One region of the Mycobacterium sp. THU-M104 genome, then DNA from elsewhere that is predicted to be linked to it. Evidence: predicted binding sites of a transcription regulator. Region 1 holds the regulator's gene; the other holds the start of a gene.
The links. The regulator LexA, encoded in region 1, represses DNA repair genes until DNA is damaged. The targets are predictions, from matches to a motif close to CGAACANNTGTTCG.
Positions count from the first base shown of each region.

Region 2: ruvC (crossover junction endodeoxyribonuclease RuvC) is a predicted target of LexA. The motif match lies at 3,022-3,035, and genes of this name have one in related genera.

Region 1 covers NZ_JBMIOP010000035.1:10,162-15,664, reverse strand. The annotation lists gene ACOJVU_RS03385 (LGFP repeat-containing protein) at 429-2,648, shown strand; gene lexA (transcriptional repressor LexA) at 2,675-3,349, opposite strand; gene ACOJVU_RS03375 (LysM peptidoglycan-binding domain-containing protein) at 3,715-4,209, shown strand; gene nrdR (transcriptional regulator NrdR) at 4,326-4,784, shown strand; gene ACOJVU_RS03365 (peroxynitrite isomerase) at 4,828-5,313, shown strand; gene ACOJVU_RS03360 (alpha/beta fold hydrolase) at 5,379-5,503, opposite strand, start outside.
Region 2 covers NZ_JBMIOP010000181.1:18,994-24,496, forward strand. The annotation lists gene car (carboxylic acid reductase) at 1-764, shown strand, start outside; gene ruvB (Holliday junction branch migration DNA helicase RuvB) at 790-1,809, opposite strand; gene ruvA (Holliday junction branch migration protein RuvA) at 1,857-2,453, opposite strand; gene ruvC (crossover junction endodeoxyribonuclease RuvC) at 2,450-3,004, opposite strand; gene ACOJVU_RS14455 (YebC/PmpR family DNA-binding transcriptional regulator) at 3,105-3,857, opposite strand; gene ACOJVU_RS14460 (ABC1 kinase family protein) at 3,983-5,344, opposite strand; gene pdxT (pyridoxal 5'-phosphate synthase glutaminase subunit PdxT) at 5,392-5,503, opposite strand, start outside.

The sequences.
Region 1 (5,503 bases):
CAGATATCGGCCGGTTCACGGTCTGACGTACCTTCGACGCATGCGTGTCGCACATGCCGGTGAGGGCTCGGGCTGATGGGCGGACGTCGACGTCATCAGGACGGACAGGGTCCGACGAATGCCCCGGTGGGCGCCACAGTGATCCAGACGCCGCGCATGCGGCGGCACAGTTCGTTGCGACGCGCGCGTCGTTCGGCATCATTTCCACATCGATGCGGTATCCATTTTTGTAATATCCCTGAATTGAGTTCGCATTTCTTGTCGATTGGAGCAATGTGGTGCGGGCCCGGTGAAAATGCGGATCGTCGCGAGGGTACGGCCCGTCGGTGGGATGACCCTCCGTTCATAGGGTCGCGGGATATGGGCATGGCCACAGATGGGCGCATCCTCGTGGACTGGAGGGCTTGGTGAACTGGCGGAGAGGTCACATGCACAGGCTGGTCGGGCGCGCGTTGGTCGGCGCCTTGGCCGGCTTGGTCACCACCGCACTGGCAGCCGTGTTCCTGGCTCCTGCGGGGGTCGCGAGCCCGATCGGCGACGCCGAGGCGGCCATGATGGACGCCTGGGAGAAGGCCGGGGGCGACACGTCGCCGTTGGGTGCGCGGAAGGGGGATGTCTACACCGTCGGGGACGGATTCGCGCTGGAGTTCGACGACGGCAAGATGTTCTACACCCCGGCCACCGGCGCCAAGTACGCCTACGGGCCGATCCTGGAAAAATACGAGTCGCTGGGCGGTCCGGCCGGTAGCGACCTGGGCTTCCCGACCATCAACGAAGTGCCTGGGCTCGCCGGGCCGGACAGCCGCGTGAGCACCTTCGCGGCCAGCGACAAGCCGGTGATCTTCTGGACGGCCGACCACGGTGCTTTCGTCGTGCGCGGCGCGATGAACGCCGCCTGGGACAAGCTCGGCAGCTCGGGCGGCGTCCTGGGGGTGCCAGTCACCGACGAGAACTACGACGGCGAGTTCGCCTCGCAGAAGTTCAGCGGCGGCCAGGTCTCGTGGAACCGCGAAACCAAGGAGTTCACGACCGAGCCGGCGGCACTCGCCGACCAGTTGAAGGGCCTGCAGGTGCCGATCGACCCGACCGCGGCCATCAACATGGCCTGGCGCGCGGCCGGGGGAGTCAACGGTCAGCTGGGCGCCAAGCAAGGTGGCCAGTATTCCGTCGGCGGTGACGGGATCGCCCAGAACTTCGCCGGCGGGAAGGTGTACTTCAGCCCGGCGACGGGCGCAAACGCCGTGGACAGCGACATCCTGGCCAAGTACGAGTCCCTGGGCGGCCCCGCGGGCAGCGACTTGGGATTCCCTGTCGCCAACGAGTCCGACGGCGGCATACCTTCGAGCCGGATCTGTATTTTCGCCGCGGCCGGCAAACCGGTGATCTTCTGGACCGCCGACCACGGCGCGTTCGTGGTGAGCGGAGCCATGAAGGCCGCGTGGGACAAGCTACGCGGTCCCGGCGGAAAGCTGGGCGCGCCGGTCGGGGACCAGGCCGTGGACGGCGACGTGGTCTCGCAGAAATTCGCGGGCGGCACGATCTCGTGGAACCGCGCGAAGAACGTGTTCACCACCGACCCCTCGAACCTGGCCCCCCTGCTGGGCGGGCTGCAGATAGCGGGCCACGACCAGCCGAGTGCCGTGGCGATGCCACCCCACACCAAGACGCCGGCCTGGCAGCAATGGTGGTGGATACTGGGCGGCGCCGCGGCGCTGTTGCTTGTCGCGGCGCTGGCGTGGGGGGGCGCCCGCGTGCGCCGGGTCCGCGCCCGCCGCGACACCGTCGTCGGCGGGGCCGAGCCCGATGCGGGCGTCGGGCACAGCCACGCTGCCGACGAGATCTGGGGTCACGACGGTGACCTGCAGGCCTTCGAGGAACATTCTGCGGACGCCGAGCCCGCTCACCGGTTCAGCTGGGGGCGCGGGACTGACGTCGCGCTCGCCGGCGAGGACATTGCGCCGCGCCGCGGCTACGGCGGCGAAGCGCAATCCCGACCGGGGCAGGGCGGGGATGGCTTCGAGAGCACGTTCGGCGTGGAGGAGGAAAATCCCGATACGGTGGACACCGACTCGATTCCCGTGGTTACCGAGGCCGCCGTGTCAGAGGCCGGTTATCCCGACATCGAGGAGGAACTCGAGGAGGAAGAGGGTTATCTCGACGAGCTGGAATCCGGCTACGCCGAGTTGGCGCCGGAGGACATCCCGCAGCACGATGGCGGGATGTACGGGGAGTACCTGGAGCTGGCGCCGGAGGGCGAATACTCCGATGCCTCGGGTGCCAACGATGCCGGCCACTCTAGGGCCGCATCCGGAACGGTGGCCCCCGACTTCTCCGGGGCAGCCGTACCGGATGAAGCCGTGGCCGCAGGGGAAGCGCGAAGCGGGCGGCATGCGGCTGTCGACACCGAACGGACGTCGCCGTTGGCGGCGCACGCCGCCAGTGTGGGGCCGAGCGTGGCGGGGCGTCCGACGATTCACCTCCCACTGGACGATCCGTACCAGATGCCCGACGGGTATCCGATCAAGGCCAGCGCCCGTTTCGGCCTCTACTACACGCCCGGCAGCGCTCTTTATCAGGACACGCTCGCCGAAATCTGGCTGTCCAGCGAACAAGTCGCGCAGGCCAACGGTTTCATCAAGGCCGACTAGGGCCGGCCGTTCTGGTTCTACCCGGGTCAGATCTTGCGGATCACGGTGACGACCTTGCCCAGCACGGTCGCGTCGTTGCCGGGAATGGGGTCGAACGCCGGATTGTGCGGCATCAGCCATATCTGACCGCCGGCGCGCTTGAACGTCTTCACCGTGGCCTCGCCGTCGAGCATCGCGGCGACGATGTCGCCGTTGTCGGCGACGTGCTGCTGTCGCACGACCACCCAGTCGCCGTCGCAGATCGCTGCTTCGACCATGGAGTCGCCGACGACCTTGAGCATGAACAGCGTGCCCTCGCCGACCAGCTCGCGGGGCAGCGGGAAGATGTCTTCGACGGCCTCCTCGGCGAGAATCGGCCCGCCCGCCGCGATGCGTCCGAGGACGGGGACGAAGGTGGGTTCCGGCAGGGCGTCCGATCCCGCCACCTCGGTGGCGGGCGCTGGGGCCGTGGTTTCGTCCGCGCCGCGGACGTCGACGGCGCGGGGACGGTTGGGATCGCGGCGCAGGTACCCCTTGCGCTCGAGGGTGCGCAGCTGGTGGGCGACCGAGGAAGTCGACGTCAGACCGACTGCGTCGCCGATTTCCCTGATGCTCGGGGGATAGCCGCGACTGGTGACCGACGCGCGGATCACGTTGAGGATAGTGCGCTGCCGCTCGGTCAGCGATGAACCACCGGCGGAGGCGTCTTTGCTGTCACTCATGGCAATGAATGTAGCCGGACGCAGGCCGGGAATCAAACATGTGTTCGACTGGCGTGTCGACTGGCGTGTTGACTGGCCTGTCGACTGGCGTGTTGGCGCCCATGCAGCGCCTCTTCGGCTGTCACGCCGGGTCGAATGACAAAGGTGTAACTCTTCGGCCGATCGGGTATTGGACAGGCATGTCCCCGTTGGCCGATGCTCCAGCGCCGTCTTGCGAGGGGGCCGTCTGTCGGTGGCGCGGTCTGTCGGTGGGGCGGTCTAGCGTTCGGCTCGTTCGACACGCTTCGCTCAAATGTTCGCCAATCGAACACACGAGCGATAGTGTCGAACACACGAGCGAGAATCAGTGCACCGGAGGAACGCAGATGACAATCATTCACTCAGTCTCGCCGCGACCCAGCAGCGTTCGGCGCCCGGTAAACGGGCCGGTCCGGGACCCTCGCCACGGGCGACTCCGCGCGCCCGGGTCGCGCGGACCCGGCCAGTTCGGTCCGGCGGGCGCCACGCCGCGGTACCGCGGTTCCGGCGTCGCGATGTCCGTCGCGCCCCACCGCAAACGCTCCGTCACGTGGGCGAAGACTGCGGTCCTGGCCGTGGCCGCCGGGCTGATCACCTTGTGGCTCGGGCTCATCGCCGATGTGGGGCAGGCCGTCAACGGCGACTCCGCGGGTTCGGCGGCCCCGGTGCCCGACAGGCTCGCCGTCGTCCGGGTCGAACCGGGGGAGTCGCTGCAAGACGTCGCACACCGGGTGGCGCCCGACGCACCGGTTCGCCAGGTGGCCGAACGCATCCGCGCACTCAACGACCTGAACTCCCCGGCGCTGGTCGCGGGTCAGCCGCTGATCGCACCGGTGGGCTGACCGCGTCCCTGCCGCAGTACGGCGGCCGCTGTACTGCCGGGATCGCCCCGCGGGCAGCCCGCGCGGGTACGATCTGGGTGTCCTGCGATGTCCGGGAGCGCGGCGAAGGAGCGGTGATGCACTGTCCGTTCTGCCGTCATCCCGATTCCCGGGTGATCGATTCGCGGGAAACCGACGAGGGTCAGGCCATTCGTCGACGCCGGTCGTGTCCCGAGTGTGGACGGCGTTTCACCACGGTCGAGACGGCGGTGCTGGCCGTAGTCAAGCGCAGCGGTGTCACCGAGGCGTTCAGTAGGGAGAAAGTGGTCAGCGGGGTACGCAGGGCGTGTCAGGGTCGGCAGGTCGACGACGACGCGCTCAACCTTCTGGCTCAGCAGGTGGAAGAAACCGTACGCGCGGCGGGGTCCCCGGAGGTCCCCAGCCACGAGGTCGGCCTGGCCATCCTGGGACCGTTGCGCCAACTCGACGAAGTGGCGTACCTACGGTTTGCGTCGGTCTACCGGTCCTTCGAGTCCGCGGAAGATTTCGAGCGTGAGATCGAGCTGCTGCGCGCGCAGCGCAAGGTGCCGACGTAGAGCTGGCGAGCCGGCTCCGGAGACCCGCGTTAGGGTAGCTGCCATGGTCCCTGAGTTGCATCCCGATCTCGAGGCCTTCGCACCACTGCTCGGCAACTGGGCTGGTCGGGGGGCGGGCGAGTACCCGACGATCGAGCCTTTCGAATATTTCGAGGAAGTCGTGTTCTCCCATGTGGGGAAGCCATTTCTGGCGTACGCGCAGAAGACCGGGGCGGTGGCTGACGGCAGGCCCTTACACAGTGAGACGGGTTACCTTCGCGTGCCGCGACCGGGCCACATCGAGCTTGTTCTGGCACATCCGACCGGCATCACGGAAATCGAGGTGGGCACGTATTCCGCACGCGGCGGCGTGATCGAATTCGCGTTGTCCGCCACGTCGATCGGGCTGTCCCCGACCGCCAAAGAGGTGACTGCGCTCGGCCGCTCCTTCCGCGTCGACGGCAATGAGTTGTCGTACTCGGTGCAGATGGGTGCCGTCGGGCAACCCCTGCAGCATCATCTGGCCGCGGTGCTGCACAGGAAAGACTGAACATTCGCCGATGCCGCCGGCGGCCGCCGCCGATGGCCATGGGCCCCTGTCGTTCGGTCTGAGGATCAGGTCGCGCTGCGCTCGTCGTTGCCCATGGCGTTCAGCACCGCGACGCGGGTGTGGGCCGGGCCGGTGACCGCCTTCTCCCCACCGCCGGAGCGGAGCAGTTGGCCAAGGGCGGCTTGGTCGT
Region 2 (5,503 bases), on a different contig from region 1:
TGGGCGACCAGATCGAGCCGGGCAAGTTCATCGAGGACGCCGACATCCGGCAGGTCAGCGCCATTCGCGAGGTCAACGACGACTACGCCAACGGCTACGGCACCAGCAAATGGGCCGGCGAGGTGCTGCTGCGCGAGGCGCACGACCTGTGTGGCCTGCCGGTCGCGGTGTTCCGCTGCGACATGATCCTGGCCGACACCACCTATGCGGGCCAGCTCAACCTGCCCGACATGTTCACCCGGCTGATGCTGAGCCTGGTGGCCACCGGGATCGCGCCCGGGTCGTTCTACGAGCTGGACGCCGACGGCAACCGGCCGCGCGCGCACTACGACGGCCTGCCCGTCGAGTTCATCGCCGCGGCGATCTCCACGCTGGGCGCGCAAGCGCTCGACAACGCCGACGCCTTCCAGACGTACCACGCGATGAACCCCTACGACGACGGCATCGGGCTCGACGAGTACGTCGACTGGCTCATCGATGCCGGGTACCGGATCCACCGCGTCGGCGACTACGCGCAGTGGTTTCAGCGCTTCGAGACCGCGCTGCGGGCCCTGCCCGAGCGCCAGCGCCAGTACTCGCTGCTGCCGCTGCTACACAACTACGGCAAGCCCGAGAAGCCGCTGCGCGGGTCGCTGGCGCCGACCGATCGCTTCCGCGCCGCGGTGCAAGGAGCGAAGATCGGCCCGGACAAAGACATTCCGCATGTCACGGCGCCGGTCATCGTCAAGTACGCGACCGACCTGCAGTTGCTCGGATTGCTGTAACACCAGAGAAAAGCGGCGGGGCTCCTCAGTCGAACAGGCCCGGCTGGCCGAGCGCGGCGGCCCCCGGTGGCGGCGTCATGCCCAGGTGGGTCCAGGCCAACGTGGTGGCCACCCGGCCGCGCGGGGTGCGCGCGACCATGCCGGCGCGCACCAGGAACGGCTCGCACACCTCCTCGACGGTGGCGACCTCCTCCCCGACGGCCACCGCCAGCGTCGACACCCCGACCGGGCCGCCGCCGAAGTTGCGGGTCAGCGCCGACAGCACCGCCCGGTCCAATCGGTCGAGGCCCAGCTCGTCGACGTCGTAGACCTCCAGGGCGGATTTGGCGACGTCGCGGGTGATCACACCGTCGGCGCGCACCTCGGCGAAGTCACGGACCCGGCGCAGCAACCGGTTGGCGATCCGCGGGGTGCCGCGCGAGCGCCGGGCGATCTCCGCACCGGCGCCGGCGCCCAGCTCGATGCCCAGGATCCCCGCCGAGCGGGTCAGCACCCGCTCCAGTTCGGCCGGCTCGTAGAAATCCATGTGGGCGGTGAACCCGAAGCGATCGCGCAGCGGGCCGGTCAGCGCGCCGGACCGGGTGGTCGCGCCGACCAGCGTGAACGGCGCCACCTCCAGCGGGATCGACGTCGCCCCCGGGCCCTTGCCGACGACCACGTCGACTCGGAAGTCCTCCATGGCCAGGTAGAGCATCTCTTCGGCGGGCCGGGCAATACGGTGGATCTCATCGATGAACAGCACGTCGTGCTCGATCAGGTTGGACAGCATGGCCGCCAGGTCGCCGGCGCGTTCCAACGCGGGCCCGGACGTCACCCTCAGCGACGACCCCAGCTCGGCGGCGATGATCATGGCCAGCGATGTCTTGCCCAGGCCCGGCGGCCCGGACAACAGGATGTGATCGGGCGTGCCGCCGCGATTCTTGGCTCCCTCGATGACCAGCTGCAACTGCTCGCGCACCCGCGGCTGGCCGATGAACTCCCGTAGCGAGCGGGGCCGCAGGCTGACGTCGACGTCACCCTCGCCGACGGTCAGCGACGGCGACAGCTCGCGATCGGCATGCCCCTCGGGCGTCTCGGCGTGGTCGTCTTCGCTCACCGCGACTTCCCCAGCAGCGCGAGGGCGGCCCGCAGGGCGCCCGACGTCGTCGCGTCCGCATCGCCGGCCAGCACCTTGTCGGTCGCCTCCTCGGCCTGCTTGGCGGCGAAGCCGAGACCCACCAGGGCCTCCACGACGGGACCGCGCACGGTATGCCCGTTGCGTGCGGCGCCGGCCGTCGTGCCCGTCGTGCCCGCACCCACCTTGTCGCGCAGCTCGAGCACCATCCGCTCGGCCCCGCGTCTGCCGATGCCCGGCACCCGGGTCAGCGCGGCGACATCGCCGTCGTGCAGCGCCTGGCGCAACGCGGGCGCGTCGTACACCGCGAGGGTGGCCAGCGCGATCTTGGGCCCGACACCGGAGACCCCCAGCAGCGTCAGGAACAGGTCGCGGGCGTCGGCGTCGGCGAAACCGTACAACGTCATCGAGTCCTCGCGCACGATCATCGCGGTGACCAGCCGGGCCTCGTCGCCGCGGCGCAAGGTCGACAACGTGGACGGGGCGGCCATCAGCTTGTACCCCACGCCGGCGGCCTCGACGACGACGTGGTCCAGCGCCACCTCGAGCACCTCTCCCCGCACCGAGGCGATCATCGCGCGGCCTTGATCTTCGCGGCGAACTTCCTGCGTTGCTCGGCGGCCTTCTTCTCGGCCTCGGCCATCCGGGCGATCATCGGCGCCCTCCAGCAGTGGCAGATCGCCAGGGCCAGTGCGTCAGCGGCGTCGGCGGGCGTCGGTTTGGCCTGCAACGCGAGGATTCTGGTGACCATCGCGGTGACCTGCGCCTTGTCGGCGGCCCCGTTGCCGGTGACCGCGGCCTTGACCTCGCTGGGCGTATGGAAGTGGACGACGATGTCGCGTTTGGCGGCCGCGAGCGCGATCACGCCGCCGGCCTGCGCGGTGCCCATCGCGGTGTTCGCGTTCTGATTGGCAAAAACGCGCTCGATGGCCAGGACGTCGGGACGGTGGGTGTCCAGCCAGTGGTCGACGGCCTCGCTGATCGCCAGCAAGCGGCGATCCAGCGGCTCGCCGGCCGGCGTCCGCACGACGTCGACGTCCAGCGCGATGACCTGGCGGCCACGACCGCTCTCGACGACGGACAGGCCGCAGCGGGTCAACCCTGGATCGACGCCCATCACCCGCATTACCCGCTCCCGCCTATAGAACATTTGTTCGACAGCTTAGCGGGCGACGCCGACACCACTGGGCAGGACACGCGGCGCGGACGACCGGCACCGACGCACGTCACTCCTCGATCTCGGCCAGGATCTCGTCGGGGATGTCGGCGTTGGTCCAGACATCCTGCACGTCGTCGCTGTCTTCGAGCGCGTCGACCAGTTTCATCACCCTGCGGGCGCCCTCGGCGTCCAGCGGCACGGTCACCGACGGCTGGAACCCCGCGTCGGCGGAGTCGTAGTCGATCCCGGCGTCCTGCAGCGCGGTCCGCACGGCGACCAGGTCGGCCGGCTCGGTGAGGATCTCGAAGCTGTCGCCCAGATCGGTGACGTCCTCGGCGCCGGCCTCGAGCACGGCCGTCAGCACGTCGTCTTCGGTCAGGCCGTTCTTTTCCAGCGTGATCACGCCTTTGCGGGCGAACAGGTATGCCACCGATCCGGGGTCGGCCATGGTTCCGCCGTTGCGTGTCATCGCAACCCGCACCTCGCTGGCGGCGCGGTTGCGGTTGTCGGTGAGGCACTCGATCAACACCGCCACCCCGTTGGGGGCGTAGCCCTCGTAAGTGATGGTCTGCCAGTCGGCGCCGCCGGCCTCCTCGCCGGCGCCCCGCTTGCGCGCCTTCTCGATGTTGTCGTTGGGGACCGAGCTTTTCTTGGCCTTCTGGATGGCGTCGTACAGCGTCGGGTTGCCCGCCGGGTCTCCGCCACCGACCCGGGCCGCGACCTCGATGTTCTTGATCAGGCGGGCGAACATCTTGCCGCGGCGCGCGTCTTTGACAGCCTTTTGGTGCTTGGTGGTGGCCCATTTGGAATGGCCGCTCATGCCGTCCTATCTCATTCCCTGGTTACGTCCTGGCCAGCCGAGTCTACGTGGCCGCGCGGCGCGGTTTTCGCGGTGACACCCTGGGCGACCCGCCCGAAGGTGGACAACGCCGGCATGATCACCGCTCACCCGCGCACGGGTGGCCGAGGTTCGTCGGGAGGGAAGAATCCCGGCACCCACCGCTCGATGAGTTCCGCGTAGGCGGTCGTGGCGTCGAGTTGCACGGCCACCCCCAGCAGCCCGCCGAGGGTGCGCAGCAACATGACATAGCCGGGCGGGATGGTCAGGTTCCGGGCCATCTTGAACCGGTTGCCGAATCCGTCGGCCAGTGGATCGGCGGTGACGATCGCCGACTTCTGGAACCACTCGCGGGTGAAGTGGAACTCACCGGACCGCAATGGGTCGATGTAGGGCCACAACGGCTGGAGGTACTCCACCAACTGCTCGGGCGTCAGATCGTAGCTGGGCGGCATGAACCGAAGCTCCTTCAACAGCCGGATGACGTGGTCCCACTGCTCGTCGCGCGCCCAGCACAGGAGTTCGCCGAAACCGGCAGGAACGCCGCCGGGATGCTCGGCGACGGCACCGAAGTCGATGATCCCCAGACGGCCGTCGGGCAGCAGCATGAAGTTGCCCGGATGCGGGTCGGCGTGCACCAACCCGACCCGAGCGGGCGAGCTGAGGGTGAACTCGATGAGCAACGCGGCCGCGGAATCGCGCGCCGCGCGGGTCCCCTGGGCGATGACCGAGGACAGTCGCCGGCCTTCCATCCACTCCGAAACGACGACCTTGGGCGCGCTGGCGACCACGGGTGGCACCGCGAACTTTGGATCGCCGGCGTAGGCGGCGGCGAAGGCGCGCTGATTTTCGGCCTCCCGGCGATAGTCCAATTCCGCTTCCATGGTGTCGTGGATCTCCGCCACCAGCCGGTCCACATCGGCGCCCGGAACGACCTGCTTGGCGACCCAGCTGAACCGCTGGATCAGTTTGAGATCCGCCCGCAGAGCCTCGTCGGCGCCCGGGTATTGAATCTTGACGGCGACCTCGCGCCCGTCCCTCCACACTCCTTTATGCACCTGGCCGATGCTCGCCGAGGCGACGGGGGTGTCGTCGAAAGACCGGAATCGTTCCCGCCACTTGATGCCCAGCTGCGCGTCGAGCACCCGGTGCAGCGTGGGCGCCGGCAGCGGCGGAGCCTCACTCTGCAACTTGACCAGCGCTTCGCGGAAAGGGTCGGCGAATTGCGGCGGTATCGCGGCCTCCATGACCGACAGCGCCTGTCCGACCTTCATGGCGCCGCCCTTGAGTTCGCCGAGCACCGTGAACATTTCGTCGGCGGCCTTCTCCAGGAGCTCGGCGTTCACCTCGTCCTTGGATTTGCCCGTCATCCGCTTGCCGACGCCCAGAGCGGCGCGGCCGACCACCCCTGCCGGCAGACTCGCCAACTTGGCAGCCCGATGCAGCCCGCCCCGCTTGATGTCTGCCATGGGCACATCATGCCCGGTCGGCGGGCATGCCGACCGGGCGGTTGCGATCAGACCCGGCCGGTCACCATGTCCACGAACAACCGGTGGATCCGCCGGTCGCCGGTCATCTCGGGATGAAACGCCGTCGCCAGCACCGGACCCTGCCGCACCGCGACCGGG